2 regions of the Lactobacillus sp. RTP31084st1_F9_RTP31084_210423 genome follow, and region 1 is predicted to be linked to the other one. Evidence: predicted binding sites of a transcription regulator. Region 1 holds the regulator's gene; the other holds the start of a gene.
The links. The regulator LexA, encoded in region 1, represses DNA repair genes until DNA is damaged. The targets are predictions, from matches to a motif close to CNAACANNTGTTNG.
Positions count from the first base shown of each region.

Region 1 (15,709 bases):
ATTCTAGACTTAAAGACATTGATGAAAAAATCAAGGCACTTGCTTTATCTCAAAATGGTCAAAGCGAAACTGAAATAGAAGAGCAAGTCGCTGAATTAAGTAAAAAGAAAAAGCAGATGCAACAAGCTTTAGCTGAAATAAACCAAGATTTAGGTAAATTTGATGCTCAGATAAATAATCTTGACCAAGTAGCAACCAGAAATTATAACTTACGTAAAAACACAGCTGCCGAACAGGAAGAATATTCTGCAAAACTTGGAGAATTAAAATCTCAAATTAATCAAAAACTTGGTACTTTGAGTGAGGAATATTCTTTGACTTTTGAAGCTGCGTTGCAATTGTCTAAAGGACAAAATACAACAGAGTTGCGTAAAAAGTTAGAGCGTGAGGTTCATTTGCATAAGATGTCTTTAGCAGATATTGGCGAAGTAAATCTGAATGCGATTGAAGAATACGAAGATGTTAAAACTCGTTATGATTTCTTAAATGGCCAGCAGACTGATTTACTAAAGGCTAGAAAAGATATTGAAGAGTCTATGTCTAAACTTGACGACGAAGTAAAGAACCGCTTTAGTACAACCTTCCATCAAATAGAAAAGAGTTTTGCAAAGATCTTTCCAATTATGTTTGACGGAGGACATGCAAGATTAGAGCTAACTGATCCCAAGAACTTGCTTGAAACGGGAATTGAGATTATTGCCCAGCCGCCTGGCAAAAAGTCTCAAAAATTAACGCTTTTGTCTGGTGGCGAAAGAGCTTTAACTGCAATTACCTTGCTATTCGCAATGCTACAAGTTAATCCCGTACCATTCTGTATTTTAGATGAGGTAGAAGCAGCTTTAGATGAAACTAATGTTGATCGCTTTGCTCAGTTCTTGAATCACTATGACATGAAGACTCAGTTTATTGTAATTACTCACCGTCGCGGTACAATGCAAAAAGCAGATAATTTATATGGAATTGTAATGCAGGAATCTGGTATTTCCAAGGTTTTATCGGTATCGTTAAACGAAATTAAGAAAGAAGTGAATTAGCAGTGGGGTTATTTGATAAGATCAAAAAATCTCTTTTTGGTCATAAAGATGAAGATCAAGAAGAAAAAGAAGAACATAAAGTAGATGAGGAAACGACTGAAGAAGCTCAAGATTCTGAAGTGAATACTGAGGCTGAAGAACCTGAAAACGAGTCAGACCTAGCTTTAAAAGAAACTGACAAACATGATGAAGAAACCGAAGACTCTGACGAAACTCCTGGCTGGAGTGATGCTGGTAGTGCTTTTGAAGAAAGTCAAAACGAAGTAGAAGAAAAGACAACTAAAGCTGAAGATACTTCCTCAGAAGAATCAAAATCTGAAGAATATGAAGATAAGATTTCAGAGTCTGAGCCAGAAACTGATTTAGCTGAAAATACTGAAGAAGAATCAGCTGAAAAAGAAGATGAACAAGAGCGATATGATAAAGGATTGGAAAAGACAAATCATTCCTTTGGTGCTCGTCTGAATGCATTTTTTGCTAAATTTAGAACAGTTGATGAAGACTTCTTTGATGACCTTGAAGACTTATTAATTGAATCAGATGTCGGTTTTGAAACAGCTGAAGAGTTAACCGATTCTTTGAGGGATGAAGCAAAACTTCAAAATGCCAAAAGTCACGACGATTTAAAACAAGTCATTGTCGAAAAATTAGTTGATATTTACGACAAAGGCGGCGAAGGCAAAGATTCAAAACTAGCTGATGATCCAGAAGCAAAGCCAAATGTATATTTGTTTGTTGGTGTTAATGGAGCTGGTAAAACAACGACGATTGGTAAATTGGCTAAGAGAATCAAAGATTCAGGCAAGTCTGTCATGATGGTAGCAGCTGATACTTTTAGAGCTGGTGCTGTAGAGCAATTAGTTGAATGGGGACGACGTGATGGCGTCGAAGTAGTCACTGGACCTGAAAAAGCTGATCCTGCTTCTGTAGTTTATGATGGTGTTAAAAAAGCTAAGGACAGAGGAATAGATTTCCTATTAGTTGATACGGCTGGTCGTCTTCAAAATAAAGTAAACTTAATGAGTGAGCTGGATAAAATCAAGCGAACAATAAAGAAAATCTTACCTGATCAACCTAATGAAGTTCTTTTAGTTCTTGATGGTTCAACTGGCCAAAACGCATTGCTTCAAGCAAAAGATTTTGATAAGACTACAAAACTTACAGGTTTAGTTTTAACCAAGCTTGATGGCTCATCTAAGGGTGGAGTAGTTTTAGCAATTAGAAATGAAATGGATTTACCAGTTAAATTAGTTGGTTTGGGAGAAAAGGTTGATGATTTAGCAAACTTTGACGCAGAAAAATTTGCAATCGGTCTCTTCCAAGGATTAATCTAATCATAGATGAAGCTATAAGTAATATAAAAGGAGTAAATAATGAAGCATTTAAGTGCATGTACAACTATTTTAGTTGGTAAAAAGGCCTCAATCGATGGCTCAGTAATGATTTCACGTAATGATGATACTGCTGGCGCAATTACACCTCAAAAATTCATCATTGAACCGGCTGCTCACGGTGAAAAAGGACGTAAGATTAAGTCTTGGCTTAATAAATTTGAAATGGATTTGCCAGAAGATGCTCAAAGAGTACCAGCTGTTCCCAATGTTGACTATAAGAAACTTGGTTATTATGACGAAAGTGGTATTAATCAAAAGAATGTTGCCATGTCATGTACTGAATCAACTTATGGTAATGAAAGAACTTTAGCCTTTGATCCATTGGTTAAAGATGGTTTGGATGAAGATTGTATGCAAACCGTCGTTTTACCATACATTGATTCTGCAAGAGATGGTGTTAAGCGTCTTGGTGCTTTAATTAAGAAATATGGTTCTCCAGCGGGAAACTCAGTTTTATTCGGTGATAAAGATGAAATTTGGTATATGGAAATTGTTACTGGTCACCACTGGGTTGCCCAACGTATTCCAGATGATTGTTATGCTGCAACTGGTAACCGCGTAGCTATTCAAGAAGTGAACTTTGATGATCCAGATAACTTTATGTGGAGTGAAGGAATTCAAGGATTCGTTGAAGAGCATCACTTGAATCCAGATCATGAAGGTTGGAATTTCCGTCATATTTTCGGAACTTATACTGAACAGGATCGTCATTACAATACCAGTCGTCAATGGTATATTCAAAAACTTTTCAACCCAGAAATTGAACAGGACCCTGAAGATCCAGATATTCCTTTCATTAGAAAAGCTTCTAAGAAATTAGCTAAAGAAGATATTGAATTTGCACTAGGTTCTCATTATCAAGATACGCCATTTGATCCATTTGGCCATGGAACTGAAGAGGAAAAACACCGCTACCGTCCAATTGGATTAAACAGAACTCAAAACTCACATATCTTGCAAATTAGAAGTGATGTTCCTGAAGAAATGGCTGGTATTATGTGGTTATGTATTGGTGGTCCAACATTTACTCCATATATTCCATTCTTTGCTAATATGAATGAAACTGATCCAGCATTTAACAACACTTCAATGACTTACAACAAAGAAGATGCTTGGTGGTATTACAAGTCCCTTGCTGCTTTGGTTGAAAGTCACTATCCTCAATTTGTTCAACTTGATACTAAGTACCTTGAAGAACTTAACCGCTATTACCGTGGTAGAGTTGAAGAAATTATTGAAAATGCTAAAGATTTGAGTGGCGAAGAATTAACTAACTACTTGACTCGTGAAAATCAAAAGACCGTTGCTCATACTAAGAAAGACAGTGAAGAATTGATGGGTCAAATGTTCACGGATGCCATTAAGATGTCTAAGTTAACATTTAAGATGGATCCAAATCTATAATTAAAAGTTTCAATAGAAAGAAGGCTAAGCGTTCAGTTGCTTAACCTTCTTTTTGATAAACTAAAAAAGTTGATTTAAAAGTATATGGCTATTATTTTAGAAAAACGTTTTTTTTGCTATACTGGTTCAAGGTGAGACAAATGGATGAACTAGAAAAAAATGAAAGACTAGGTGACTTGTTTGCCTATTATGGTCCACTCTTAACCAAGGGGCAGCAAGATTATTTTGAAGATTATTATTATAATGACCTGTCTTTAGGTGAAATTGCTGATAATCACCACGTATCTCGTCAAGCTGTTTATGATAATTTAAAACGAAGCAGCAAGGCTTTAGAAAAGTATGAAGATAAACTTCATATGAAGCGTGATTATATAAGAATAGAAGAAAAAATAACTGAAGCCGTTTATGCCCTTGAACATGGCAAAATTAATCGTGCTCAGATTGAACTTTTAAAATTATTGAAACAAATGGGAGTAGAATAGCATGGCTTTTGAAAATTTAAGTGAAAGACTTCAAAAAGCATTAAAAAATTTAACAGGTAAAGGAAAAATTTCTGAAGCTGATATTAACGATGCAAGTCGTGAAATTCGGTTAGCTTTACTAGAAGCTGATGTTAACTTTAAGGTTGTAAAAGACTTTATTAAGAAGATTAAGAAAGAAGCCTTAGGTAAAGAAGTTCAAGAGAGCTTAAATCCAGGACAACAAATTATCAAAATCGTTGATGACGAGTTAACTAAGATGATGGGAGAAGAGGCTGTTTCTCTTAATAAGTCTCAACATATTCCCACCATTATTATGATGGTCGGTTTGCAAGGTACTGGTAAAACTACTACCGTTGGTAAACTTGCAAATTATCTAATGAAAAATGAAAAAGCACGACCTTTATTAATTGCAGGCGATATTTATCGTCCAGCTGCGATTGATCAGTTAAAGCAAATTGGTCAGCAGTTAAATGTACCAGTTTATAGTGAAGACAATCAAGATGTAGCAGAGATTGTAAAGCATGGTCTTGAAGAAGCAGATAAGAATAAAAATGATTATGTCTTAATCGATACAGCTGGTCGTCTTGAAATTGATGAACAGTTAATGGATGAATTAAAACGTGTAACAGCTGTTGCTCATCCAGACAATACTTTACTTGTTGTTGATGCAATGACTGGTCAAGCAGCTACTCAAGTTGCTGAAGGATTTAATAATGATTTAGATCTAACGGGTATCATCTTAACTAAGCTTGATGGTGATACTCGTGGTGGTGCAGCTCTTTCAATTCGTGCTGTTACTGGTCTGCCAATTATCTTTACTGGACAAGGTGAAAAATTAACTGATCTTTCAACTTTCCATCCTGATCGAATGGCGTCACGTATCTTAGGTATGGGCGATATGTTGACCTTAATTGAAAAGGCTCAACAAGATTATGACGCTAAAGAAGTCGAAAGAATGGCTGAGAAGATGCGTGCAAATACATTTGATTTTAATGACTTCATTGATCAAATGGATCAAGTACAAAAGATGGGACCGTTGGATCAAATTATAAAAATGATTCCTGGTTTAGGAAATAACCCTGCTTTAAAGAATATCCAAATTCCAGAAAAACAAATTTCTCATATTAAAGCTATCGTTTACTCAATGACACCTGAAGAGCGTGAAAATCCTGATATTCTTAATCCATCAAGAAGACGCAGAATCGCTGCTGGTTCTGGTAGATCAATTGCCGAAGTCAATCGCATGATTAAACAATTTAAGCAATCAAAAGAAATGATGCAAAAGATGACTAAGGGAGATATGGGCGAATTCGCCAATCTGCCAGGTATGAATTCACCAATGGGTAAGATGGCGATGAGATCAATGAATAAGCGCTTCAAGAAAAATAAAAAGAAGCGCATGAAGAAGATTAAACGATATCGCTCAAAATAATTTTTAACTGTTAAGGAAAAGCACTTTACACACATTTAGCTTTATGCTATATTATTTAAGTCAAGAAATTTAGGAGGAATTAATTAATGTCTGTTAAGATTCGTATGCGCCGTATGGGCTCAAAGAGAAAACCTTTTTATCGTATCGTAGTTGCTGACTCACGTATGCCACGTGATGGTCGTTTTATCGAAGAAGTTGGTTACTACAACCCACTTACTAACCCTGATGAAGTTAAGCTTGAAGAAGATAAGATTTTTGAATGGCTTGAAAAGGGTGCTCAACCATCAGATACTGTAAGAAGCTTGCTTTCAAAAGCTGGTTTGATGACTAGATACCACGACGCAAAGTACGGTAAGTAATTTACTATTGCAATTAGAAGTTTGGGAAAGCTTTTCCCAAACTTTTTTTATTAGAAAGAATAAGTATAATGACTGAGTATTTTGAAGTTGGAAAGATATTATCTCCTCATGGTTTGACGGGGGAAGTTAAGGTAAATGCAACTACTGATTTTCCTGAGGAAAGATTAGCTAATGGAAGCAGATTATTCATTAAGAATAGTGATCAGTACCAAGAATTAATTGTAGAAGCTACACGTCGTCATAAACAATTCTACTTGGTTAAATTTGAAGGAATAGATGATATTGATCAAGCTGAAAAAGTTCGTGGTAAAGAGTTATATGTAGCAGAAACAGATCAGCAAGAATTACCTGAGGGCAGCTACTATTTCAAAGATATTTTGAATTGCCCAGTCTATGATGCTAAAACAGGTGAAAAGCTTGGAGTTTTGGCAAATATTGAAACTCCTGGTGCTAACGATATTTGGGAGATAAAACCAGAGCATGGCAAAAGTTTTTGGATCCCAAATATTGAATCAGTCGTTAACAACGTTGATCTAACTAATAAGAGAATAGAAGTAACTTTACTTGAAGGATTACGAGATGAAAATTAATGTTTTAACCCTATTTCCAGATATGTTTACCCCTTTACAAGTATCAATGTTAGGAAGAGGATTAGAAGATAAAAAATGGGAGTTAAATTTAGTTAATTTCCGTGATTTTACTACAGATGTCCACCATCATGTTGATGACACTCCATATGGAGGAGGAGCTGGCATGGTGTTACAAATTATGCCGATAAAAAAAGCTTTGGATTCTTTAACTAATAAAGGAAAGGTAATTATTACAGCCCCTCAAGGAAAGACTTTTAATGAAAAGATGGCGCAAAATTGGGCTAAAGAAGAAAATTTGACCTTTATTTGTGGCCACTATGAGGGATTCGATCAAAGAGTCTATGATTTAGCGGATGAAACAGTTTCAATCGGTGATTATGTTCTTACGGGTGGAGAATTGCCGACGATGAGTATGATTGATGCAACTGTACGTTTATTGCCTGGAATTTTAGGAAATGCTGCTTCTCCAGTTGAAGAAAGCTTTTCTCATGGACTTTTAGAATATCCTCAATATACTCGTCCAGCTGATTTTGAAGGACAAAAGGTGCCTGAAGTATTAACATCTGGAAATCATCAAAAAATTGCTGAATGGCGCCACAAAGAGGCATTGCGAGCAACCTATCTTCATCGCCCAGATATGTTGGTTGAACGAGAACTAACAAATGAAGAAAAGAAGATGCTTGAAGAAATTAAACTTGAAAAAGAGAATTAGTATTTACAAGCTTTTCTCTATTTGGTAAACTAGTCGTTGTGGCATAAGCCACTTATTTATGGGTATTCCGCTGGCACTAAGTGTTGATGAATGCCGTAGAAGGAGAGAAAATAATGGATCCATTAATTCAGGAATTAACTAAAGAACAATTACGTGATGACATGCCTGACTTCCGTGCAGGTGATACTGTTCGTGTTCACGTACGTGTTGTTGAAGGTACTCACGAACGTATCCAGATGTTCGAAGGTGTTGTAATCAAGCGTAAGGGTGCTGGTATTAGCGCAACTTATACTGTACGTAAGATGTCATCTGGTATTGGTGTTGAACGTACTTTCCCAGTAAACGACCCACGTGTTGCTAAGGTTGAAGTTCTTCGTCACGGTCGTGTACGTCGTGCTAAGCTTTACTACTTACGTGACCGTCATGGTAAGGCAGCTAGAATTGCTGAAAAGCGTCGCGGTTAATTCAATTAATCAAGACAATATGAGAAGCTATCTCGAAAGAGATAGCTTTTTTTATACAAAAAAATAAGAGTTTCAAAAACGAAACTCTTAATTATTAATAAAATGTAATATGATTTAATGGCCAGTATCTCATTTTTACCACGCCAACAATTTTACTTCGTGGAATTGTTCCAATGTAACGACTATCCTTTGAAACACTTCTATGATCTCCCATTACAAAGTAGGTATTAGCGGGAACTTTGTTAGTTTTCTGCATTTCTTTTAGTTGCTTAGCAGTGTAGAATTGTCGGTAATTTTGTGTTTTAGCTAAAGAACTTAAAGTAAAGTTTTGAGTTTTGGTATATTTAGTACCAGAAACACCATCTTCACCATTGTCAATTAACTTTTGACCAGCCTTCAACCAAGGCTGATTAATTTTTTTACCATTGATATAGATCTGATTATTTTTACTGACAACGGTATCACCTGGTAGCCCAATAACTCTTTTAATATAAAGAGCTCCAGGCTCATCAGGAGCATCAACAATTACAATATCGCCTTGTTTAATCTTTGCATGGCGAAGTGCAATAACACGATCATTATTTTCAAAAGTTGGCTGCATTGAAATTCCAGATACTGTTAAATTAGCAAAAACAAATTTATTTAGTACAAAGAATATACCAAAAAATATCGCTACTAAAATTAGTACTTGGAGAATCCACTGTCCCCAGCTTTCAGTTTGTTCTTGTTTTTTCAATTTCTTCACCTTATTTAATCTATTTCATCATAAAGTGTAACCTTAAATTTGAATTTTGTCGATTAAACTAAAAATAAGAGAGAAAAATAGAAAAGTAACAAATCTCAAAAAGGTTTAAAATGATAATTTAGCTTATAATGAAGTAAACTGTAAATTAAGAGGAGGGCGCATAATGAAGACAGTGCATGAGTATTCAGCGGGCAGTATCATTTATAGAATTAATAAAAATGAAATAGAGTTTTTATTAGTTCAAAGTATGCTTAATCGTACATGGGGTTTTCCTAAAGGACATCTTGAAGCTGGAGAAAATAATGTACAAGCGGCAAAAAGAGAAGTTTACGAAGAAGTGGGATTAAGACCAAACTATGATTTTAATTTTAAAGAAAGTCTCACTTATAAAATTACTCGTGATCGTTTGAAGACAGTAACTTTGTTTTTAAGCGAATTCATTCCAACTCAAAAAATTAAATTACAAAAAAGTGAAATTGGCGCTTCTAAATGGGTGAATTTAGAAGAGGCCAGTAAATGCTTGCATTATGAAGAATTGAATGAACTCTTAAAAAAGGCACAGGACTACATTAAAAATGAGATATCCAGATAAGTTATTAGTTGAAGTTAAGGAAAGATCAAGAGGGATGAAATTAGAAGGGATCAATTTTGGAGCTGGTCCAGTTCATCCTAAACTAATGATTATTGGCGAAGCACCAGGAAGAGAAGAAATAGAGTCGCTGATTCCTTTTCATGGTGCTTCAGGAAAAGAATTGATGAAGTCATTAGCTTCAATTGGCTTAAAGCGAGAAGATGTTTACATTACAAGCGCAGTAAGAAGTCGACCTTATAGTGTTAAGAGGGTATTTAGTAAAAAAGAAAATAAAGAAGTAGTAAAATACCCTAACCGAAAACCAACTAAAAAAGAAATTCTAGCGCATGCTCCTTTATTAGATTTCGAGCTTCAATATGCTCAACCTAAAATTATCGTAACTGTGGGCACGACTGCTTTGAGCCGTTTACTTGATCATAAATATGAGATTAGTAAAGTGCATGGTAAGATTATTAAAAATACCTCGATTTTGAAATTAAATAGTAAAAAAGATGGCTACGTTTGGTCTAAAGAAAAATATACGGTAATACCACAATATCACCCAGCCGCGGTTTTTTATAACCGAAAACTGACAGATACAATTGCTCAAGATTGGTTAAATATAAAACCTTTAATTAAATTAGTGAAAAAATAAAAACTGGTAGGAATTAATTTCCTAACCAGTTTTTTTAATCAATGTTATTACGGTATAGACCGACAACTTTGCCTAAAATTTGAACCACAGGTAAAATAATTGGATCCATAGTATCATTCTCAGGTTGTAAACGATAATATCCATCTTCTTTAAAGAATCTCTTAACTGTTGCTTCATTGTCTTCAGTCATTGCAACAACGATCTCGCCATTATTTGCACTAGATTGTTTGCGCACAATCACATGATCACCGTTTAAAATTCCAGCATTAATCATTGATTCACCATGAACGCGTAACATGAAAAGTTCGCCAGCATCATTTTCAAGATCAGGTGGAAGAGGAAAGTATTCATCGATATCCTGAACCGCTAAGATTGGTTGACCAGCAGTCACTACACCAACAATTGGAATATCTTTAGGCTTAATTCCTAAAGCTTCTCGTCCCTTTTCAGTTACTTCAATTGCTCTTGGCTTAGTGGCATCTTTTAAAATATACCCTTTCTTTTCAAGTCGAGCTAAGTGACCATGAACGGTTGAAGTTGATGAAAGGTCAACTGCACTACAGATTTCTCTAACTGTAGGTGGAAAAGCTCGTTCTTCAACGGTATCGTAAATAAAACGTAAAATTTCTAATTGTTTATTTGCATGTGGTTCAGTCATAATTTTTTCTCCATCTAGTTACTTACTAGTATTTTAACAAAAAAACTTTATCTCAGCAAACAGGCGTTCTTAGTAGTCGAGTCTTTTTTTATTGCTATAATTAGGGTAAACTAACATTGTTTAGTGAGGTGTTTAATTATGGATAAAAAAGAAGAAGAAAAGCTAATTAAAAGAATTAATGAGCTAACTAAAATTAGTAGAGAACGCGAATTAACTCCCGATGAAGTTGAAGAACGCAAGAAATTAAGATCCGCTTTTCTAGAGAACTTCCGTGCAGGCTTTAGGCAGCAATTAGAAGACACTGTAGTTATTGATGAAAATGGTAAAGAAGTAACTTCAGAAAAAGCAAAAGAGGCACAACGTCGTAAAGGATTAAGAAAAGATTAATCTTTTACTTTAAAAATAGCTGTTTTTTTGGTATGCTGAAAAAGTACATTAATTTTCGGAGGTTTTTGGGAAATGAATTTAGGTTTAGCAATTTTTCTTATTATTATCGCATTATTAATCGGTCTTGTCGGCGGATTTTACGGTGCTCGTGCATACATGAAGAAGTATTTCCAAGACAATCCTCCTATTAGTGAAGATATGATTGCAGCTATGATGGCGCAAATGGGACAAAAACCATCCGCTAAGAAGCTTAATCAAGTTATGAATATGATGAAGCATCAACAACAAAAGTAGTAGCTTACTTTACTAATATTTGGTAATAGACAGAGGACCGGATTCCTCTGTCTATTTGTATATTGTGAGGTGAAAAAATGAATATTTTCAGCAAATTGGGCTGGTTTTTCAAGCAAGAAAAAAAGAGATATATTATTGGAATTAGTTTTCTGGCTTTAACTTCGATTGCAAATTTAGTACCTCCTAGAATTTTAGGATTGATGGCTGATCAATTAGATAAGGGATCAATTAGTTGGAGTGAATATGCAGCTTTGATTTTAGCGGTTGTTGCCGCTGCGATTGTTTTGTATCTATTACGCTACTTTTGGCGTAAGCAGATTTGGGGTGGTGCGGCTGAATTAGAAAGACAAATGCGGTCACGTTTGTTTAAGCACTTTATGGTTATGGATCGCACTTTTTATCAAAGACACCGGACTGGTGACTTAATGGCGCATGCAACAAACGACATCAATTCTATTCAAAATGTTGCGGGAGACGGCGTTTTAACTTTAGTAGACTCATTAGTCACTGGTGGAACAACGATGATAGCAATGATTATCTTTACAGACTTTCGCTTAACTGTTATTGCACTTTTGCCACTTCCGTTTTTGGCTTTAGGGGCCTGGAAATTAGGAGATAAACTTCATTATAGCTTTGATAAGTCACAAGCGGCATTTTCTCGTTTAAATAATAAAACTCAAGAATCTGTTTCTGGAATTAAAGTATTAAAGGCTTTTGGCGAAAGCACGCAAGATTCTACTGCCTTTAATAAAATGGTAGATGAAACTATTCAGATCAATAAGAAGGTTTTTAAGTGGGATTCAATGTTTGATCCACTAGGAACTTTAATTATTGGGGCTACTTATGTAATCACAATTATTTATGGTGGTTTACTAGTAACAAATCATACTTTGTCAGTAGGGCAATTAGTTTCATTTATTGCTTATATTTCTAATATGGTCTGGCCAATGTTTGCGATTGGTTATTTATTTAATATTTTAGAAAGAGGATCAGCTTCTTATGATCGTGTTGAGCGTCTTTTATATGAAAGACCACAAATTACAGATGAAAATGCTGATCAAGGTTTAAAAGTTAAAGATATTCAAGGTGATCTGAAATATGATATTAGATCTTTTGCTTACCCTGATGAAAAGGAAATTCCGGTTTTACAAAATATTGAGTTCACGTTAAAGCCAGGACAAACATTAGGTTTAGTTGGAAAAGTTGGAGCTGGAAAAACTACAATTATTGAGCTTTTACTTAGAGAATTTGATCACTATCAAGGCAAAATAACTTTAGGCAGACATGATATTCGAAATATTCCGTTAAAACTACTTTTAAATGAAATTTCCTATGTACCGCAGAATAACTTTTTATTTTCTACTTCAATTGAGAAGAATATTGCATTTTCTGATCAAGATGCAACTAAGAATAAAATAGAATCTGCAGCTCAAAAGAGTGATTTACATGATGATATTATGCAGATGCCAGCGGGCTATCAAACTTTAGTTGGAGAAAATGGTGTTTCATTGTCTGGTGGACAAAAGCAACGATTATCAATTGCTAGAGCATTATTAAAAGAAAGTCCGATTTTAATTTTAGACGATGCTCTTTCAGCAGTTGATGCAAAGACAGAAACTGCTATTTTGAATTCGCTTCGATCTGAAAGAAAAGGCAAAAAGACGCTGATTGCCGCACACCGTTTAACCTCGGTAATGGATGCTGATTTAATTCTAGTTTTGAAAAATGGAAAGATTGTTGAAAGAGGAAAACATGCTGACTTATTGGCGCAAGATGGTTGGTATGCTGAAATGTGGCGTAAACAAGAACTACAAGCAAAGGTGGGTGAAATAGATGGACAATAATGAAGAAACTAAATCAGTTTGGTCAAAGGCAATCCCGCTTAAAGAACAAATCCATATTTTTAAACGTGTTTTAAAATATGTTAAGCCTTTTAAAGTAGAGATGGGGATCGCCGTTTTTGGAGCTTTCTTAGTAAGTGTAATCAACATGCTTTTGCCGAGAGGACTGCAATTTTTCTTAGATAATTATTTGATTAAACAAAAAGCAACAGTTCAAATTATTATCTGGGCTGGCTTGTTGTATGGGCTGGGAACGATTATTAAGGCAGTTCTTCAGTTTGTTTACCAGTATTTGTATGCACTTGGAGCTGAAAAAACGCTTGAGAGTGTCAGAAAGGATTTGTATCGTAAGCTTCATAGTTTGGGGATGCGATATTTTGATCAGACTCCAGCTGGTTCAATTGTTTCAAGAGTTACTAATGATACGATGACTTTGAGTGATTTCTTGGGAGTGCTTTGTCAGGTAGTTATTGGAGTTTTCTCATTAATAACTGCTTTTGTAGCAATGTATGTGACCAATAAATTTGCTGCTTTAATTGTGCTATTATTTTTGCCAATTTTAGGTTTTGTCTTTTGGATTTATACGCAGAAAAGTTCAAAATTGTATCGTGGTTTTCGTGAACGTCTAAGTAGGATTAATACAAATTTAAATGAGTCAATAGAAGGTGTTTCCTTAATTCAGCAATTTAAGCAAGAAAAGAGAATGACTAATCATTTTGAAAATGAAAATGGCACATTGATGAAGACTCGCTTTAATATGATTAGGGTCAACTCATTGCTTTTATCTCCGATGACTAGTTTGCTTTATTCTTTAGCATTAGCCTTAGTATTGATGTATTTTGGCTTTCCGCTTCAAAAGACATTTGTTCCAGCAGGGATTGTTTATGCATTTTCTCAATATGTACAGCAGTTCTTTAATCCAATTTCTACTATGATGGATCGAATGACTTTCTTTCAAGATGGAATTGTAGCTGGAAAACGTATCTTTCGAATTATGGATGAAACAGAATATGAGCCTAAGCAAGAAGATGATAAAAATGCAGTAATCTCTAAAGGAAAAATTGAATTTAAAAATGTTAGTTTTTCTTATGATGGCAAACATGAGATTCTTCATAATGTATCTTTTGTAGTCAACCCTGGTGAGACTCTAGGAATTGTTGGTCATACTGGATCAGGAAAAAGCTCAATTATCAATGTGATGATGAGATTTTATGAATTTGGTAGTGGAGAAGTCCTAATTGATGATATTGATATTAGAAAGTTTTCGAAAAAAGAGTTACGTAAGAAATTAGGCTTGGTTTTACAGGAACCATTCATGTTTTATGGTGACATTTCTTCAAATATTCGTTTATATAATAATCAAATTACTGATCAACAAATTAAAAAAGCTGCTCAAGCAGTACAGGCTGATTCTTTTATCGAAAAGATGCCTGGTAAGTATCATGCTAAAGTGATCGAAGGCGGATCAGAACTTAGCCAAGGCCAAAGACAGTTAATTTCTTTTGCTAGAACCTTAGTAACAGATCCTAAAATTTTAGTTTTGGATGAGGCAACAGCGAATGTTGATACTGAAACAGAAAACTTGATTCAAGATGGGTTGAAGAAGCTTCGTCAAGGTAGAACAACACTAGCAATTGCTCACCGTCTTTCTACAATTGCTGATGCTGATCAAATTATTGTTTTAGATAAAGGACGAATTGTTGAACGAGGAACACATACAGAATTATTAGAAAAGAAAGGTTACTACTACAATCTTTATAAGTTGCAACAAAATAGCGATAAATAAAATGCTCGGCCGACTGACCGAGCATTTTTACTGCTTAAATTATTTTTAAGTTATTATCTATCGTTTAACATGTACTGACGAGTCATTGGCAAGCTTTTACCTGATGGACCTTTGGTTAATAGATATTGAATAACGTCAATGTTTCCTGATTCAAAAGATGCTGCACAGGCTTGGAGGTACATATCCCACATTCTTGCAAATCGTTCCCCCAGCATGCCTTCAACTTCTGAGCGATGGTCATTAAAGTTCTTATCCCAGATTTCAAGAGTTCTTTGATAGTGACGACGAAGCATTTCCATATCGGCGATTTGCAAGTTAGCTTCTTCAATTCTTGAAACAATTTCTACTAAACCAGGAATGTAGCCACCGGGGAAGATATATTTATTAATCCAAGCATTAGTAGCGCCGCCTTGTTGACGAGTAATTCCATGAATTAAAGCAATACCGTGTGGCTTTAAATATTTAGCAACATCCTTGAAATATTCACCTAGATTTTCAGAACCAACGTGTTCGAACATTCCTACGGAAGTTACATAGTCAAAGTCACGATTACCTAATTCGCGATAATCTTCAAGTAAAACTTCTGCTTGATCTTCGAGCCCCATATCTTTAATTTTTTTGTTAACTAAATCAAATTGTTCTTGACTCAAGGTAACACCAGTAACTTTTAATCCATATTCTTTAGCTGCGGTTAACATTAGTGTCCCCCAACCACAGCCAATATCTAACAAGGTTTTACCTGGCTTTGGATCTAGCTTTTGAAGAATATGATGCACTTTTGCAATTTGAGCTGCTTCAAGATCATCTGTATTTCCGTTAGTGAAGTAGGCACATGAATAAGTCATAGTTGGATCAAGCCATAATTTGTAGAAGTCATTTCCGATATCATAGTGACTCTGAA
Region 1 covers NZ_JBCOVH010000001.1:754,498-770,206, reverse strand. The annotation lists gene smc (chromosome segregation protein SMC) at 1-1,034, shown strand, start outside; gene ftsY (signal recognition particle-docking protein FtsY) at 1,037-2,368, shown strand; gene AB5359_RS03790 (C69 family dipeptidase) at 2,408-3,832, shown strand; gene ylxM (YlxM family DNA-binding protein) at 3,973-4,314, shown strand; gene ffh (signal recognition particle protein) at 4,316-5,746, shown strand; gene rpsP (30S ribosomal protein S16) at 5,833-6,105, shown strand; gene rimM (ribosome maturation factor RimM) at 6,174-6,695, shown strand; gene trmD (tRNA (guanosine(37)-N1)-methyltransferase TrmD) at 6,685-7,407, shown strand; gene rplS (50S ribosomal protein L19) at 7,521-7,871, shown strand; gene lepB (signal peptidase I) at 7,966-8,607, opposite strand; gene AB5359_RS03750 (bis(5'-nucleosyl)-tetraphosphatase) at 8,780-9,208, shown strand; gene AB5359_RS03745 (uracil-DNA glycosylase) at 9,192-9,842, shown strand; gene lexA (transcriptional repressor LexA) at 9,877-10,500, opposite strand; gene AB5359_RS03735 (DUF896 domain-containing protein) at 10,639-10,887, shown strand; gene AB5359_RS03730 (YneF family protein) at 10,960-11,181, shown strand; gene AB5359_RS03725 (ABC transporter ATP-binding protein) at 11,259-13,025, shown strand; gene AB5359_RS03720 (ABC transporter ATP-binding protein) at 13,015-14,808, shown strand; gene AB5359_RS03715 (cyclopropane-fatty-acyl-phospholipid synthase family protein) at 14,862-15,709, opposite strand, start outside.

Region 2 (15,709 bases), 710 kb from region 1:
GAAGTGTTGAAAGATCCTAAGATGATTAACGAGTATGCTCAGCAAGCTAAGCATCAAGCAGTAGCTTACTATGGTGGAGTTTACTTTAAAAGGGATGTTATTCGTGCAGAAGGTAGTATCCCTGGTTATAATTCTTGCTTTGTAGCTGACTACAAAACTAAGGAAATGATTATGTTGTTTTCTAATAATATTAATTACTTAACATTGAAGAAGGCTTCTGATTATCTGCTTCATCATTATATGGGTGAAGGATTTGGATTGTAAGAATGAGTTTGAAAAGGAAAAAGTATGAAAAAGTTTGAATATCAAAATAAAAATATTTAAAACTTCTGCAACTATTTATAATTTTGCAGAAGCGATGGCAATTTTGAAAAAGAGTATCAAGAATTTTAAATTGTCTTGGCCAATTAAGATTAAAATTGAAAAATAAACTATTAGGAGAAAAACATGCCAGAACTAAATCTCGAATTGCAAGACACGCAATGGCCGAAAACCTATATCGATCATGATCGGCAAATAGTTCGTGCGATTGTGGTTGATGATGAACAGAATTTCTATTTTGTAAAAGTACAAAGAGACGATGATTTCGGTAAAGGTACCTTTATTGAAACATCTGGTGGCGGAGTTGAAGCAGGTGAAGATCTAACTACAGCGCTTAAAAGAGAACTAAAAGAAGAACTGGGCGCAAATGTTGATATTCTTTGTAAAATCGGCGTAGTAAGTGACTACTATAATTTGATTCATCGACACAATATTAATAATTATTTTCTATGTAAAATAAATTCTTTTGGTAAAAAACATCTAACGCAAGCAGAAATTGATGATTTTCATTTATCAACTCTAAAACTAACTTATGATGAAGCAGTTGATGCGTATGAAAAGCAAACTAATGCCAAATTAGGACAATTAATTACTAATCGAGAATTACCAATTCTCAAACAAGCAGAAAAACTAATAAGCAATTATAAATAAAAATGGGATATGAACGCTGTTAAGCTCATATTCCATTTTTATTTGGTCTTAATATGTCAACATGATTGATATCCTCAATTTCAACTGCGTAACCTGAAATAATTATCTGACTATTATGATAACCATTAACAAAACCAGTAATATCTTTTCTAAATTCGTTATTATAGTTACGATTTTTAAGTTGCAGTCGAATTTTATAATGGTTGCTAAAAGCTTTCAATAATGTTCTACTTATTTCTTGCAAGTCCATTTCTGTTTCTTTTTTATAAGTAGTATTAGCTTTCTGATTATCTTTATTTATTTGAACAGTATGATCGCTTAAGAAAAAACCACCCCATTTTTGCATCCCGCGGTCGTGATAGTTTTTGAAGAAATTTTGGATCTCTTTATCAAAATTTGCATTATTCATAGGCGTTACCACCATTATGACCGCCAACTAGATTACTGCGTTCAATAGCAGTCGCGCCTTTAAGGAGGCTAGAAGCTTTGACTAGCGAAGTAAAACCATGTTCTTTTCGTATTTGGTCAACAATGTGGTCTAATTTATATCTTTTAATTTGCAGATCAAAGTCTTCAAGCATATTTAATTGTTGAGTACCATCAGGTGATAAGTCAGTATAGCTAACACTAATAGTTCGAACACTTTCTCTATGCCAGTTTTCACGAAATAGGGCGATCAGTTCCTTTACTAAGTCATGGTTTACATTAGTTGGGGTAATTTTACGTTGAACGCCAAAACCACCGCGCTTAGTAGTTTCCGCCAATTGAAATAAAGAAAAGCCAATATATAGACTAACTTTGCCAGCTCGTAAATTATGGGCGCGGATACGAGCGGCAACTTGTTCACCAATTTCTCTAATAACCAGTTCTATTTCACGTTGATTGAAATAATCCCGCGTTAAAACTTGAGAGTTACCATAGCTTTTACTTTTGGGATGGTATTTTTGTCTGATGATGCTACGATCGACGCCCCAACTTTCTGCCAATAACTGCTCGCCAATAATCCCAAATTCTTTTTTTAGAAGATAGGGTTTGGAGTGAGCTAAATCATACATATTGTTAATTCCGATTTTTCTTAAACGATTAGCAGTGCGAGTATTAATTCCCCAAACGTCTTCTAATTTTTCTATTTTCCAGATAGTATCGGGGACATCAAGATAATGCCAAAAAGCAAGCATTGATTTCTTGTGTTTAGCAGAATTATCCATTGCTAGTTTGGCCAAAAGGGGATTTTCACCGATCCCGCAAGTAGTGTAAAGGCCTAAAGTATCATGGATATCTTTTTGAATTCTACGGGCAACATAATAGGGATCATTACCAAAGAGCCTCCAGGAATCAGTCATGTCGATTATCCCTTCATCGATAGAATACATGTGGATATCTTCATTAGCTGCATATTTTCTAAAAATATCTAGGACTTGGATACTGCGCTTAATATAAAGATTCATATGTGGTTCAACTAGCTTTAAATCGGGAGCTTTCCATTTAGGTGGCAACTGGCGAACGCGCATGACATTATGCAAACCATATTTTTTCTTAGCTAAAGGAGAAGCCGCCATAATTAAGCCAGATCCCCAGCAACTGTCAGGCTGTCTAGATACAACGGCTAAACAAGCTTCCATCGGATTAAGACCTAAACGAAGCGCCTCACAAGAGGCAAAAAAACTCTTATTGTCAATCATAAAAATTAAGCGATGCGGTTCGTAGCGATAGTCATACATAATAATTACCTTCTAGTTGAACATTTGTTCTGATTAATTAATATTATACGAACAATAGTTCGCAAATGCAACTTAGATTATTTTTAAATTATTTGACTTTTCAATTTTGCCAACTTTTTGGTATGATAGATATGTTCTAGAGGTTGCCTCAATGGCGGAATTGGCAGACGCGCAGCGTTCAGGTCGCTGTTCACGTAAGTGAGTGCAGGTTCGACTCCTGTTTGAGGCACATGAAAAAAGAGATATGCATTTTGCGTATCTCTTTTATTTTTGTTTCAATTTAACAGTTTTACTTTCAAATTTAAAAGGCCTCATAAAAGTAAGTTGATAAGCAGTTAGTTGTAAACTCTCTCCTTTTTGATAATTAGGATTGTACAGAGGATCACCAATAATAGGGGCGTTAAGTGCTGCTAAATGAACTCTAATTTGGTGTGTGCGTCCCGTTTCTAGAGTAAGTTTTACCAGTGCCTTATTTTCACATTCTTTAACTATTTCATAATGAGTAATAGCCTTTTGACCATCGGATCGTACCATTCTTTTTCTTTGATCATTAGGATCATGTCCAATGGGCAAAGAAATTGTTCCACTTTGTTTTAACTGATTTGATTTAGAAACCCATGCTAAGTATTCTCGGTGCAAGGTTTTATTAGTTAATTGCCGGTTTAAGATGGGAACAACGGCAGGATTTTTAGCCACTAATAATAAGCCATTTGTAAGCATATCAAGGCGGTGAACAATAAAGGGACTGTAGCCTAGATAAGTAGCACAATCATTTAATGCAGTGTCTTTTTCATTTAAATTCGGGTGTGTTTTTTGCCCGGCGGGTTTATCAATTATTAGAATGTCTGAATCTTCATATACAACTTCAGGTAAACTTCCACTAGCGGTGTAAGTTTGTTGTTCACTTTCGACATGATCTAGATAAATATCAATCTTATCACCAGCTTTTACTAAGAAATTAAGTGGTAAGTAATGTCCATTAATTAAAATCTGATTTTCAGTACGTAAAAAATGACGCCATTTTCTTGGAATTAATAATTTGCGCATTAATTCGTCAACACTTATTGGTCCTAAATTTGCAGGATATGTAAGAAAATAATGGTATGAGGTCATCTTTTCCACCTTATCTAATTTTTAACTTTTAAAATACTATTTTTCAAATAAAGATATGCTAAAATCGTCATATTAGGTTTATTGACGAAAAGGGAGTTTTAATTTTATGCATTCCCAAAATCATGAGTTTTGGCATCGCGTACATTTAGCGATTAAAAACTTCAACCACCGCTTTCAAATTTGGCGTTGGTTAATTTTAATATTGCTGTCGTGTTGTTTGTTCGTTTGTACTTATTATACCGTTAAGGTAAAAACTTCAAACATCTCTAACATGAAGGCAGCTCTTTCTACTACAACTACTATTTATGACAATAAAAATCAAAAGGCGGGGTCACTTTATTCGCAAAAAGGTTCTTTTGTAGAATTAAGTCAGATTTCACCTAATATTCAGGATGCCGTTATTGCGACAGAAGACCGAACTTTTTATAAAAATCCTGGCTTCAGTGTTAAGGGAATGGCTAGAGCAGCCATAAGCAGTGTAATTCACCATGGTATTGTTGGTGGTGGTTCAACACTAACGCAGCAATTAGCTAAGAATGCTTTATTAACACAAAAGCAGACTTTTTCTAGAAAGTTAGAAGAGCTCTTTTTTGCAATTGAAATTAATCGTGTTTACTCTAAAAAAGATATTCTAACGATGTACTTAAACAACGCTTATTTTGGTAATGGTGTTTGGGGAGTTCAAGATGCTGCAAGGCGGTATTTTGGTAAAAATGCAAGTGATGTAACTGTAGGTGAAGCAGCTACCATTGCCGGGATGCTGAGAAGTCCAAGCTATTATAATCCAATTGACCATATGGATAATGCAATTTCACGGCGCAATGTGGTTCTGGGCTTGATGGCTGATACAGGGAAGATCTCAGAAACTCAAGCTGATAATGCCAAAAAGACGACATTAACTTTAGAAGATACATTTTCTCAAGAAGATGGTTATCGCTATCCTTACTTCTTTGACGCAGTTGTGGATGAAGCAATTGATCGTTATGGTTTAAAAGAAGAAGATGTAATGAACAAGGGCTTAAAGATTTACACTACTCTTGATACAGGTTATCAGAGTGCTTTGCAAGATAGCTTTGAAGAAAGCTGGAATTTCCCATCAAATGCAAGCGATGGAACTAAAGTTCAGGGAGCAAGCGTTGCGATGGATCCAAAGACGGGAGCCGTTCGGGCAATAGTTGGCGGAAGAGGTCAACATGTCTTTCGAGGCTATAATCGTGCCACGCAGATGAAGCGTCAGCCTGGTTCAACGATGAAGCCACTGGCCGTTTACTCGCCAGCCCTTCAAAGCGGCTATCACTACGATTCGGAGCTTTCTAATAAATTACAAAAATTTGGCAAAAATGGTTATGAGCCAAAGAACGTTGATAATCAATACTCAAATAAGATCCCAATGTATGAGGCTTTAGCACAAAGTAAAAATGTTCCAGCTGTTTGGCTATTAGACAAAATTGGTGTCAGCAAGGGTGTTCAATCTGTTGAAAACTTCGGCATTCATGTTAATAAGAGCGACCAAAACTTGGCCTTAGCTTTAGGTGGTTTGTCGACAGGAGTTTCTCCAATGCAGATGGCGAGAGCTTACAGTGCTTTTGCTAATGAAGGAAACTTACCAAATCAGTCTTACTGCATTACTAAAATTACAGATGCTAGCGGAAATGTAATTGCTCAAAATAAGAATCCTGGCAGTCATCGAATTATTTCTACTAATACAGCTAAAGAGATGACTTCTATGCTCTTAGGTGTTTTCACTTCTGGTACTGGTAGATCAGCACAGCCAGCAAACTTTAGAGTAGCCGGTAAAACTGGATCTACAGAAGTGCCAGATAGTTATGGTTTTGGTACTAAGGATCAATGGATTGTTGGTTATACTCCAGATGTTGTTTTGTCAACTTGGGTTGGTTTTGATAAGACGGATCAAAATCACTATATGGAAGGGATTTCTGAAACAGGAATTACGCACCTTTATAAGTCTGAGTTAGAACGCCTGCTTCCATATACTTCGCAAACGCAATTTAAAGAAAAGAGCGCTCAACAAATTTCTCAAGATACAGGTGCAAATTCGGACTGGCTTGGTAATATTGGAAAACAAGTACAAAAAGGAATCAATGATACTGGGTCTAAGTTTAACGAATGGTATAATAATCTTAAAGGACTTTTAGGTCAGTAAAAATAAAGGAGATTTAATTATAAAAATGGTTAATATTTATGATAATGCCAACCAAATGGCAAAGGACTTACAAGAAACTGAACAATTTAAGGATTTAAAGAAATCTCTTGAAAACTTGAAGAACAAGCCAGAAAGTTTAGACTTATACCAAAGAATGGATAAGCTTCAACAACAAATCTTGGCTGCTCAAAATTCAGGTCAACCACTTTCTGACGATGTTAAGAAAGAATACCAAAAGATTAATGAAGAAGTTCGTAATAACGACGAATTAAAGGACATGATTACTAAGGAACAAGCGCTCTTCCAAATGATTAATGATGTTCAACAAGCTATAACTAAGCCAATTGGTGATTTATACGATGATTTAAAGGCAAAATAGTTAATATGAAATTTATGCATTTAGCCGATGCGCATTTAGATAGTCCTTTTCAAGGACTATCTTTTTTGCCATCTAATGAGTTTAATAATATTAAGCAATCAACCCAAAAGTCGTTTACTAAAGCAATAGATACAGCACTAGATCAAAAGGTAGATTTAGTTTTAATTGCGGGTGATACTTTTGATTCAGTTCATCCAAGTCCGCAAAGCCAGTTATTCTTTAATCGTGAAGTAAAAAGACTTACTGATCAAGAAATACAAGTTGTAATGATTTTAGGAAATCACGATTATTTAAATCCAGACGAAATGATTTTGCCACAAACGCCGTATTTTAAGCTTTTAGGTTCTGATGAACAGGTAGAAACCGCAGACTTTAAGACTAAGTCTGATTTTCCTTATACAGTCGCTGGCTTTTCTTATCAACATAACCATATAGAAGTTGACAAAATTAGCGAATTTCCAAAAAGGGGCGACAATTTTACTATTGGTTTGATGCATGCTGGGGCTAAAACAACAGCAGCTTATCAAAATGTCTACGCTCCATTTACAACTGCAGAAATTAAAGACCTAAATTATAATTACTTTGCCTTGGGGCATATTCATTTGCGTCAGACTTTGAGTGAGAAGCCGCTAATCGTTTATAGTGGTAATTTACAAGGTAGACACATTAATGAGCAGGGAGCTAAGGGTGTTTATATCGGTACAGTAGATGAATCCACCCAAGAAATAAACCTTGATTTTGTTGAAACAGCCCCAATTATCTGGCAAATGGTGACTTTGAATTTAGATCAAGCAATTTCTCAAACAGACTTAACAAAGCAAATAATTGAAGTTTTAACTAAAAAGAATACGCAGCAAACTTTATTTGGCCTGACAATTCAAGGTGCCCAATACTTAAGCGAACAAGAGCTAGAATTAATTAATGATAGTGATTATTGGCTTCAGCTTGCTAATTCTTTAAAATTTGATTCGCGACTTGTGAAAGTTTATTTGACCAATAATGAAAAACTTCAACTTAAGACGGCTGATAAAGAAGCTTTTGATCAAGCAGAGAATGAAACTTTCGAACTAGATAAGATTTATTCTTTAGCTAATGATTTAAGCAAAAAGAGCGATTATGTTGCTGATCTGTTGAAACAGCCAGAATTTATTGACGAAGTAAAAGAATTAGCACAAGTTAAATTGGGACAAAAGTTAAAGGATATGGATGATGAAACTAACCCAAATTAAAATTATTCACTTTGGAAAATTAAATGATGTAACTTTTAATTTGAACAAAGATTTAACAATCTTTTTAGGTGCAAATGAAGCGGGTAAAAGTACGACAGTTGCTTTTGTTAAGCAGGTTTTATTTGGCTTTCACTTGAGAAATAATAAATCACCCTTCTTTGAGAATTATCACCCCCTAGATCATGTAAGTCCGATGGGTGGTAGTTTGACCTTTGAAGATAAAAATGATGTTTTTGTTTTAAGTCGCTTATATGCTAAAGGCGATCCTAAAAAGGGTGTTTTGACTGTCAACTTAAATGATGAAGTCGTACCAGAAAGCGTATTTTTTGATCGAATTCAAAATATTGATGGTAGTTTTTACACTGATAGCTTTATTTTCAACCAAGATATGATGCGTGAAGTAACTGGTCTATCTCAAGCAGAGTTGATGGAACAGATTTATTTTTTAGGAGCTTCGCAAAGTCATAAATTGCTCGATTTAAGGGATGAATTTTCAAATAATGCGCAAAAGCTTTTTAAAAAGAGCGGTCGTAAACCTGTAGTTAACCAGTTAATTAATCAGATTCAAGAGCAAAAAGAAGTTTTGGCTCAAACAGATAATGAATTTAAAGATTATCGTGAACTTGAAAAGAAACTAATTGTAGAAAAAGAAAATTTAAAAAAAGTTCAGACTGAGTTAGTTAAGCTAAATGAACAAGAACAAAAAATTAGTCTTTTGATGCAAAAATTAACCAATTTTAAACAATATCAAGAACTAAAACGCGAATTAAAACCGCTCTCTTTTTCTAAAGAAGGTTACGAAAAAGCTCAGGCTATTCGGAGTAAAATTGCGGACTTAACTAATGATGTTGATAATTTGAATAGGCAACTACAAGAAATTGAGACAAGTAGTGAACTATCTAATAAAGAGAAAATTCAAGCTTTGGTTGATCATAAGGCAGAAGTTCTTCATTGGGAGAGTGAAAGCAAAGACTTGCAAAGACAAATTGAAGCAGCTAAGAAAGATTTACAGTCTTATGACCAATTTCAACCAGAAGCTGTTAAATTAAGTAAGTTGTCTAGTGAAGCAAGAGGGCAAATAAAGTCTGATTATCAAGCTTTAAATAGCCAAAAACAAGAAGCTAATAATTTACCAGCGATTGTGTCATTAATCTTGTTAGTTGCGGGAATTTTTAGCGCAATTGCAATCAGTAACTTATTTGTTCGCTTTTTAGGAGTGATGATTGCTTTAGGTGGCCTTGGTTTATTTGTTTGGACAAGACAAAAGAATGTTCAAGCTGGTCAAAGAGAACAAGTATTTATTGAAAAGTATGGTCTTAATCCAAATACAGTTGATTTAAATAGCTTATGGAATGAAGTAGTTCAAATTGAGTCTAAGAAGCAATTGCTAATCCAATTAGATCAAGAGCAAAAATCTTTAAATGAAAAGGTTCAAGCTTTTGTTCAAAAGTTATATCCTCTTACTCAGAAAAAAATTCAAACTTTTTCTGAGATTGTGAGTCAATTAAATTCACTGCAAAAAATACTTGATCAAAGTAATTTAGCTAAGCAACACTTAAATGATTTAACAATTCAGTTACAAGATAAAAAGAATCAACTGGCTAAAAATAAGATTGAGCTTTCTAAGCTGTTTGCAGCAAATAAAGTTACTAACTTTGCTGAATTTACAGATTTGAAGAAAAAAGCAGAAGAGCAAGAACAGTTGAAGATGAAAATCGCAGCATTGCAAAATGATCTCCAAGCTGATCTAGCTCAGTTAGAAAAGATCGCTCAAGATCCAGATGCATTGACAGAAAATAAAGCTCAATTAGAAGAACAAATTACTCATAAGCAAGATCAAATTAACAATTTACATGCTGAAAATGCTAAGCTTGAGAATCAAATGAATGTTTTAGCAAACTCAGATAAGTATTTTGCAGAAAAGCAAAAGCTAGCTGATCTTGAATCATCGTTAAATGAAAATGTTAAAGAATATCTAGCAAATCTGTTGACTAGTAACTGGATTGCACGAGGGTTAGACTTAGCTTCAAATGAGCGTTTTCCTAAGATGCTTGAAGATGCTAAAAAGTACTTTAAGTTACTAACTGGTGGTAGATATATAGACATTGAGTTAGATAAAAAACTTAAAGTTAAGCGGGCAGACGGCAAAAAAATTGAAGTTGAATATCTTTCGCGTGGAACTAGTGAGCAATTGTACTTCGCTTTGAAATTAGCCTTCGTTGAACAAGTTGCTGATAAGATCGCGTTACCAATTCTAATTGATGATGCCTTTGTAAACTTTGATGCCCAAAGAACGAATTATATTGTTGAATTATTAAAAGAATTGGCTAAGAAGACGCAAGTTTTGATTTTTACAGCACGTCAAGATTTAGTAACTAGTCTTGAGATGAAGCCAATAATGATAGAAAAGGAATAATCATGATAAAAAGGTTACTTGATTATAATGATGGCGAAGATATGGATTTGGTTTTGCTATTAAAAGATTCAAGTCTTCGCACCAGTAAGAATGGTAAACAATATTTAGTTTTACAATTTAGCGATTCAAGCGGCACAATTAGGGGAAACCTTTGGAATGCTAGTCAGCAAGATGCTGATACTTTTAGTCCAGGCACTATTGTTGAATTGAGCGGAAAAAGAGAAGAGTATCAGGATCGTCCGCAGATAAGAATCTATGACCTAAGAGTAGTAGGACCAAATGAAGGGTATGACTTAAATCAATTTGTTCATTCTGCTCCAATTAAGCAAAAAGATCTTGAAGAAGAAATTAATAAACGTGTTTTTGAAATTTTGAATCCAACTTGGAATCGAATTGTGCGTTACTTGCTTAAAAAGTGGAATAAGCAATTCTTTTCATATCCAGCAGGTAAGTCTAACCATCATGCTGTTAGAAATGGATTAGCATTTCATACTGTTTCAATGTTAAGGGATGCCGAAGGAATTGCTAATACTTATCCACAAATTAATCGTTCGCTCCTTTATGCTGGGTGTATTTTGCATGATATGGGAAAGGTGATTGAATTATCTGGTCCTGTTGCTACTAAATACACTACTGAAGGAAATTTGATTGGTCACCTAGTTTTAATTGATGAACAAATTATGCTAGCAGCACATGAACTAAAAATTGATGAACATAGTGAGGACTTAATGCTTTTGAGACATTTAGTTTTATCACATCATGGATTGCCAGAATATGGAGCCGCTCACAGACCAGTAGTTTTAGAAGCTGAAGTTTTGCATAAGATCGATGATTTAGATGCTACAGTTTATGCAATTACTAATGCTTTGCAGCAAACTAAACCAGGGGAATTCACTGAAACAATTAAGTCACAAGATAATCGTAGATTTTACCGTCCTAAAAATGATGAGGCTTTAGATCAAGCACCAAAACTAGAATAAAAAAATACCGAGATCGTAAAAATTGATCTCGGTATTTTTTAGTGGATAAAAGTTTTATTTCGAAAGGCTATCTGATGAAACGTATTGGGAAAGAACGTTCTTTAAGTCTTTGTCTTTGATAGAAACATCAGCACGTTTAAGAACAGTAGCAATTACACTTCTCATAACGCTTTGGTCTTCAGACATTGATTGATAAATTTGGTTATCAATTTGCTTCTTGTGTTCTTTGAGAGTACCTTTAGCAGGGTGCTTAATCATCTTAATTACGTGATAGCCGTATTGAGTCTTAACTGGAGTAGTAGTGATTTCGCCAGTCTTAAGCTTAAATGCAGCAGTCTTGAAGCTAGAATCTAAAGTGGAATCAGTTGAATCGAATGCAGGTAACTTACCGGCATCATTCTTAGTCGCAGTATCAGTAGAATACTTCTTAGCTAACTTCTTAAAGTCGCCACCATCTTTTAATTGTTTAATGATATCTTCGGCAGTACTCTTCTTTGAAACAAGAATGTGTTGCACAGTAACTTCTGGTTGATAATTCTTCCAAGCTTTCTTTTCTTGAGCTGGAGTAATCTTCTTGATGTGCTTTAAAGCAGCTTCAGTCAAAAGATTAGTCTTCAAGTTATCCTTAAAAGTTGAAGCAGTCATTCCATTTTGTTCAAGAACTGAGTCAAATTGACTACCATATTGTTTCTTGTACTTGTTGTATTCTTTATCAACTTGTTTTTGAGTAACGTCTTTGCCGTATTGACTTTCTAGGGCATCAGAAACAATCATGCTGGCAAGGGTAGATTGACCTGCTTGAGATTCTTTCATCTTGTTGTAGTATTGTGACTCGGTAATTTTACCGCCCTTATAAGTAACGACAGCTTTACCGCCAGAACAAGCAGTAGCACTTAAGGCAATTCCTGCAAAAGCTAAAACAGTAGCTGCTTTCTTCCATGTTTTTTTCATAAATTAATTTGCACATCCTTTGCTTAATTACAAGTTCAAATATAACATAAAAACTCTTATTATCCCAATGGACAATAAGAGTTTTCTTGATATTTATAAAAAAGACTAACAAATCTTAAGATTAAAGTTCATTTTTGATTCCATTAATTGTAGATTCTGCTTCCTTGGTTAGTGTAGAAACGTTTTCTTTCATTTGATCTACTTCTGGCTTAATTGAACTTTGAAAATTAGTTAAGCTGTTTTGAATGTCTTTAACTGATTTTTCAGCTTGTGGTAAGTCATTTATCAACTGGTCAGCAGCACTTTTAGCTTGTTTTGTGCTAGTGGCTAATGAAGTAGCGTCATTTTTAGTACCATTTAAAAAGAGACGAACATCATCTTTAACTTTATGACCAGTTTGTGGATTAGGAAGAAGAGAAATTCCTAATCCTGCTAAACTACCTAATCCTAAGCCAATTCCAAAAAATTTCATTAATTTTCTTCCTTATGTTCTTCTTCGCTTGCACCAGAATTGCTGTCTACTTTTTCTTCATCTTGAGTAGCATCTTTAACATCGTCGTTTACATCTTCAAGATCTTCGTTTGCTTCATTTAATTTGTTCTTAACTGCGGCAAAAACGCGATCATGGTCGACAGCCTTGAATGATGCTGCAGAGAAGGCATCAACTAAATCATGAGCCTTATCTTTAAGTGAAGGACGATCTGAAACTTCAACTTCTTCATCTTCAACTGGGCTTTCAGTTGCGTCAGTGTCTTCAGACTTTTCTTTTTCTGGTTGTTCCATTCTCTTTTCTTCTAATTCATCGTAAATTGTTTTAACGCGGTGAACTGAATCATTGAAGTTATCTGCAGAATCCTTTACATCGCTTCTAATTGAATTGCCACTTAATGGATTCTTGGCGTATGATAATAAGCCACCTGCAACTGTACCAGTAAGAATTCCTAATAAAAATCCAGACATAATGTATACCTCTTTATCTATTCAATAATTTTTAACTTAATAACCATCTTTATTGTACCGCATTAAAGGAAAAATTACTGATATTATAGATTGTTTTTGATAGCGTTTGCAACTGCTTGGTAGTCTGCTTCTGAATATTGATCTGCATTGTTTACATGAGGAGTAGAGATTGGATCATTTTCACTTCTACGTGGAATTAAGTGAATGTGGGAATGCATAACAACTTGTCCTGCAATTTCACCATTATTTACTTCAACATTTAATCCTTTAATAGTCGGATCAGACTTTTTAATTGCTTGTGCAACAACTGGAATATATTGTAAAAAGCGAGCAGCGTCTTCTTGACTGTAGTCAAAGAGGTTAACCAAGTGCTTTTTAGGAATAATTAGAGTATGTCCTTTAGTTACTTGAGAAATATCAAGAAAAGCTTTGACGTCATCATTTTCAAAAACTGTGTAAGAAGGAATTTCTCCTCTAATAATCTTACAAAATAAACAATCCTTTTCTAATTCTGCCATGAGACCGGCTCCTTTCTTAATGAAAAGAAAATTTAGTTTAACTTATGTTCATGCTATCATAATAAGGAAGTATTTGCAGTAGAGAGGAAAAATCTATGGCACTTAAAATTGAAAATTTAACTGGTGGTTACTCCGGAATTAATGTCATTAAAAATGTAAATTTAACAATAGAACCTGGCCAAGCAGTTGGCTTAATTGGTTTAAATGGTGCTGGTAAATCAACAACAATTAAGCATCTACTTGGATTATTAAGAATGCAAAAGGGGAAGATTACTTTAAATGGAGTAAGTCTAACTGAAAATCCTGCTGAATTTAAAAAGATGGTTGCTTATATTCCAGAAACACCAATTTTATATCCAGAATTAACTTTAAAGGAGCACCTTGAATTAGTGATGCTTACTTATGGTTTAGATCATGATCAAGCATGGATACGAGCAAAAGAATTATGTAAGATGTTTCGTCTGGAAAATAAACTTGATTGGTTGCCAATTAACTTTTCTAAAGGAATGAAGCAAAAAGTAATGATTGTAACCAGTTTTTTAGCAAATGCAGACTTGTTAGTAATTGACGAGCCCTTTACGGGTCTTGATCCTTTAGCTGTAGCTAACTTTATTGATCTAGTTAAAAAAGCTGTTGCTGATCAGAAAATGGTTTTAATGACTACTCATGTTCTAGCTGAAGCTCAAGAAGCTGTGCAAACATTTGCGGTACTCAATAATGGCACAATTGAAACTGAAGGTAGTTTAACTGAAATTAGGCAGTTTTATGGCTTAAAGCCTAGTGATTCATTTGATCGTTTATATCAAATTTTAAATCAGAAAACGGTGAAGAAGCATGACTGATTTAATTAAAAATAGACTCAATAAAAACTTTAAAAAGCAAATGCACTATCTAACTTTGGTTTTTAATGACTTTTTTATTTTAGCTCTAATTTTCCTATTTGGAGCTTTAATGTTTTGGTATGCGCAGAATATTAAGAAGTGGCCGAATAATCTTTGGTTTTATAAGCCGCTTTTAGCCTTGATTTGGACTACAACTTTAGGAATTGGTCATTTTGCGACTTTATTTGATAGGGCTGATGAGCATTTCCTTTTTAATCAAGATAGTGAAATGAAGAATTATTTCAAGCCACTGTATATGCATAATATGATTCTGCCAACGGTCTTGATCATTTTAATATCAGGCATTTTATTGCCATTTGCGACAATGAGGGCTGGTTTTTCAATTGGCGACCTTGTATTTATAGTAATAGGATTGATTGCAAGTAAAGACTTACAATTTAAGTTGATTGTCAGAAGTTTTTATTTTAATAAGCATGCTTACTACAATACTTGGCTTTTTTTAGGGATTAACTTTTTAATACTCTATTTATCTTTTTTAGGATATTATCCAAATCCAATTATTTATTCGAATTTAGCAATTGCAGGCTGGATTGGAGTGGATTATTTACCACGTGGTAAAATGTTTGACTGGTACAAAGCTTTAGACTATGAAGAAAGACGAGTTGATTTGCTAAATAATTTCTACAGTATGTTTACTGATGTACCAGATAAGAAAGTTCGAATCGCTAGAAGAAAGTATTTAGACTTCTTAATTAAAACTGAAGATCAGACACCGAATACTTTTATTTATCAAAGAGTATTATTAAGGGATCCAGAATATAGCAATTTATTGATTAGAATGGTGCTCTTTTCAATTTTATTAATTGCTTGTTTGCAAGATGCACGCTGGGCAATTGCTAGTGGTGCTTTGATTATTTTCTTAACGCTTTATCAGCTGATTCCTCTAGGAACAGTTTATGAACATAATATGATGTATCATGTAATGCCAATTCCGCTAACCTCAAGAGGAGAAGCACTAAGAAAAGTTTTGCAAAAAGGAATGCTACTTGAATGGGGATTAATCAGTTTAGCAATAATTATTTTTTCTCCGCAAAAATTAGAAGCAGTTGGTGGCATTATTGGTTTGCTTGCTTTGACATTCTTGTTGCTATATTTCTATTTACCAAGTAAAATTGAACAGTTATTTAAAAAAGTTAGATATTAGGTTGTGAAAAAATGAGATTAAGAAATAAGCCTTGGGCTCAAAAATTGGTAGTTGAACATCCAGAAGCTATTTTGAATGAGCCAGATCCAGAAAAGAAAATTAACTGGGAAGAGAGATTTGATGACTTTTCTAAACCTTTGGCAATTGAAATTGGCTCAGGTAAGGGACGATTTATTACTACTTTGGCTAAGAAACATCCTGAAATGAACTTTATTGGCGTAGAGCTGCAAACAACAGCTGCAGGGATGATTTTGAGAACT
Region 2 covers NZ_JBCOVH010000001.1:46,428-62,136, forward strand. The annotation lists gene AB5359_RS00235 (serine hydrolase) at 1-264, shown strand, start outside; gene AB5359_RS00240 (NUDIX domain-containing protein) at 448-972, shown strand; gene AB5359_RS00245 (hypothetical protein) at 998-1,381, opposite strand; gene AB5359_RS00250 (Y-family DNA polymerase) at 1,374-2,693, opposite strand; tRNA gene AB5359_RS00255 (tRNA-Leu) at 2,839-2,922, shown strand; gene AB5359_RS00260 (RluA family pseudouridine synthase) at 2,958-3,806, opposite strand; gene AB5359_RS00265 (PBP1A family penicillin-binding protein) at 3,913-5,970, shown strand; gene AB5359_RS00270 (YlbF family regulator) at 5,996-6,349, shown strand; gene AB5359_RS00275 (DNA repair exonuclease) at 6,355-7,578, shown strand; gene AB5359_RS00280 (AAA family ATPase) at 7,559-9,994, shown strand; gene AB5359_RS00285 (3'-5' exoribonuclease YhaM family protein) at 9,997-10,974, shown strand; gene AB5359_RS00290 (peptidylprolyl isomerase PrsA) at 11,029-11,925, opposite strand; gene AB5359_RS00295 (YtxH domain-containing protein) at 12,047-12,397, opposite strand; gene AB5359_RS00300 (hypothetical protein) at 12,397-12,885, opposite strand; gene AB5359_RS00305 (HIT family protein) at 12,969-13,403, opposite strand; gene AB5359_RS00310 (ABC transporter ATP-binding protein) at 13,499-14,245, shown strand; gene AB5359_RS00315 (ABC transporter permease) at 14,238-15,449, shown strand; gene trmB (tRNA (guanosine(46)-N7)-methyltransferase TrmB) at 15,461-15,709, shown strand, end outside.
Region 2: AB5359_RS00250 (Y-family DNA polymerase) is a predicted target of LexA. The motif match lies at 2,742-2,755, and genes of this name have one in related genera.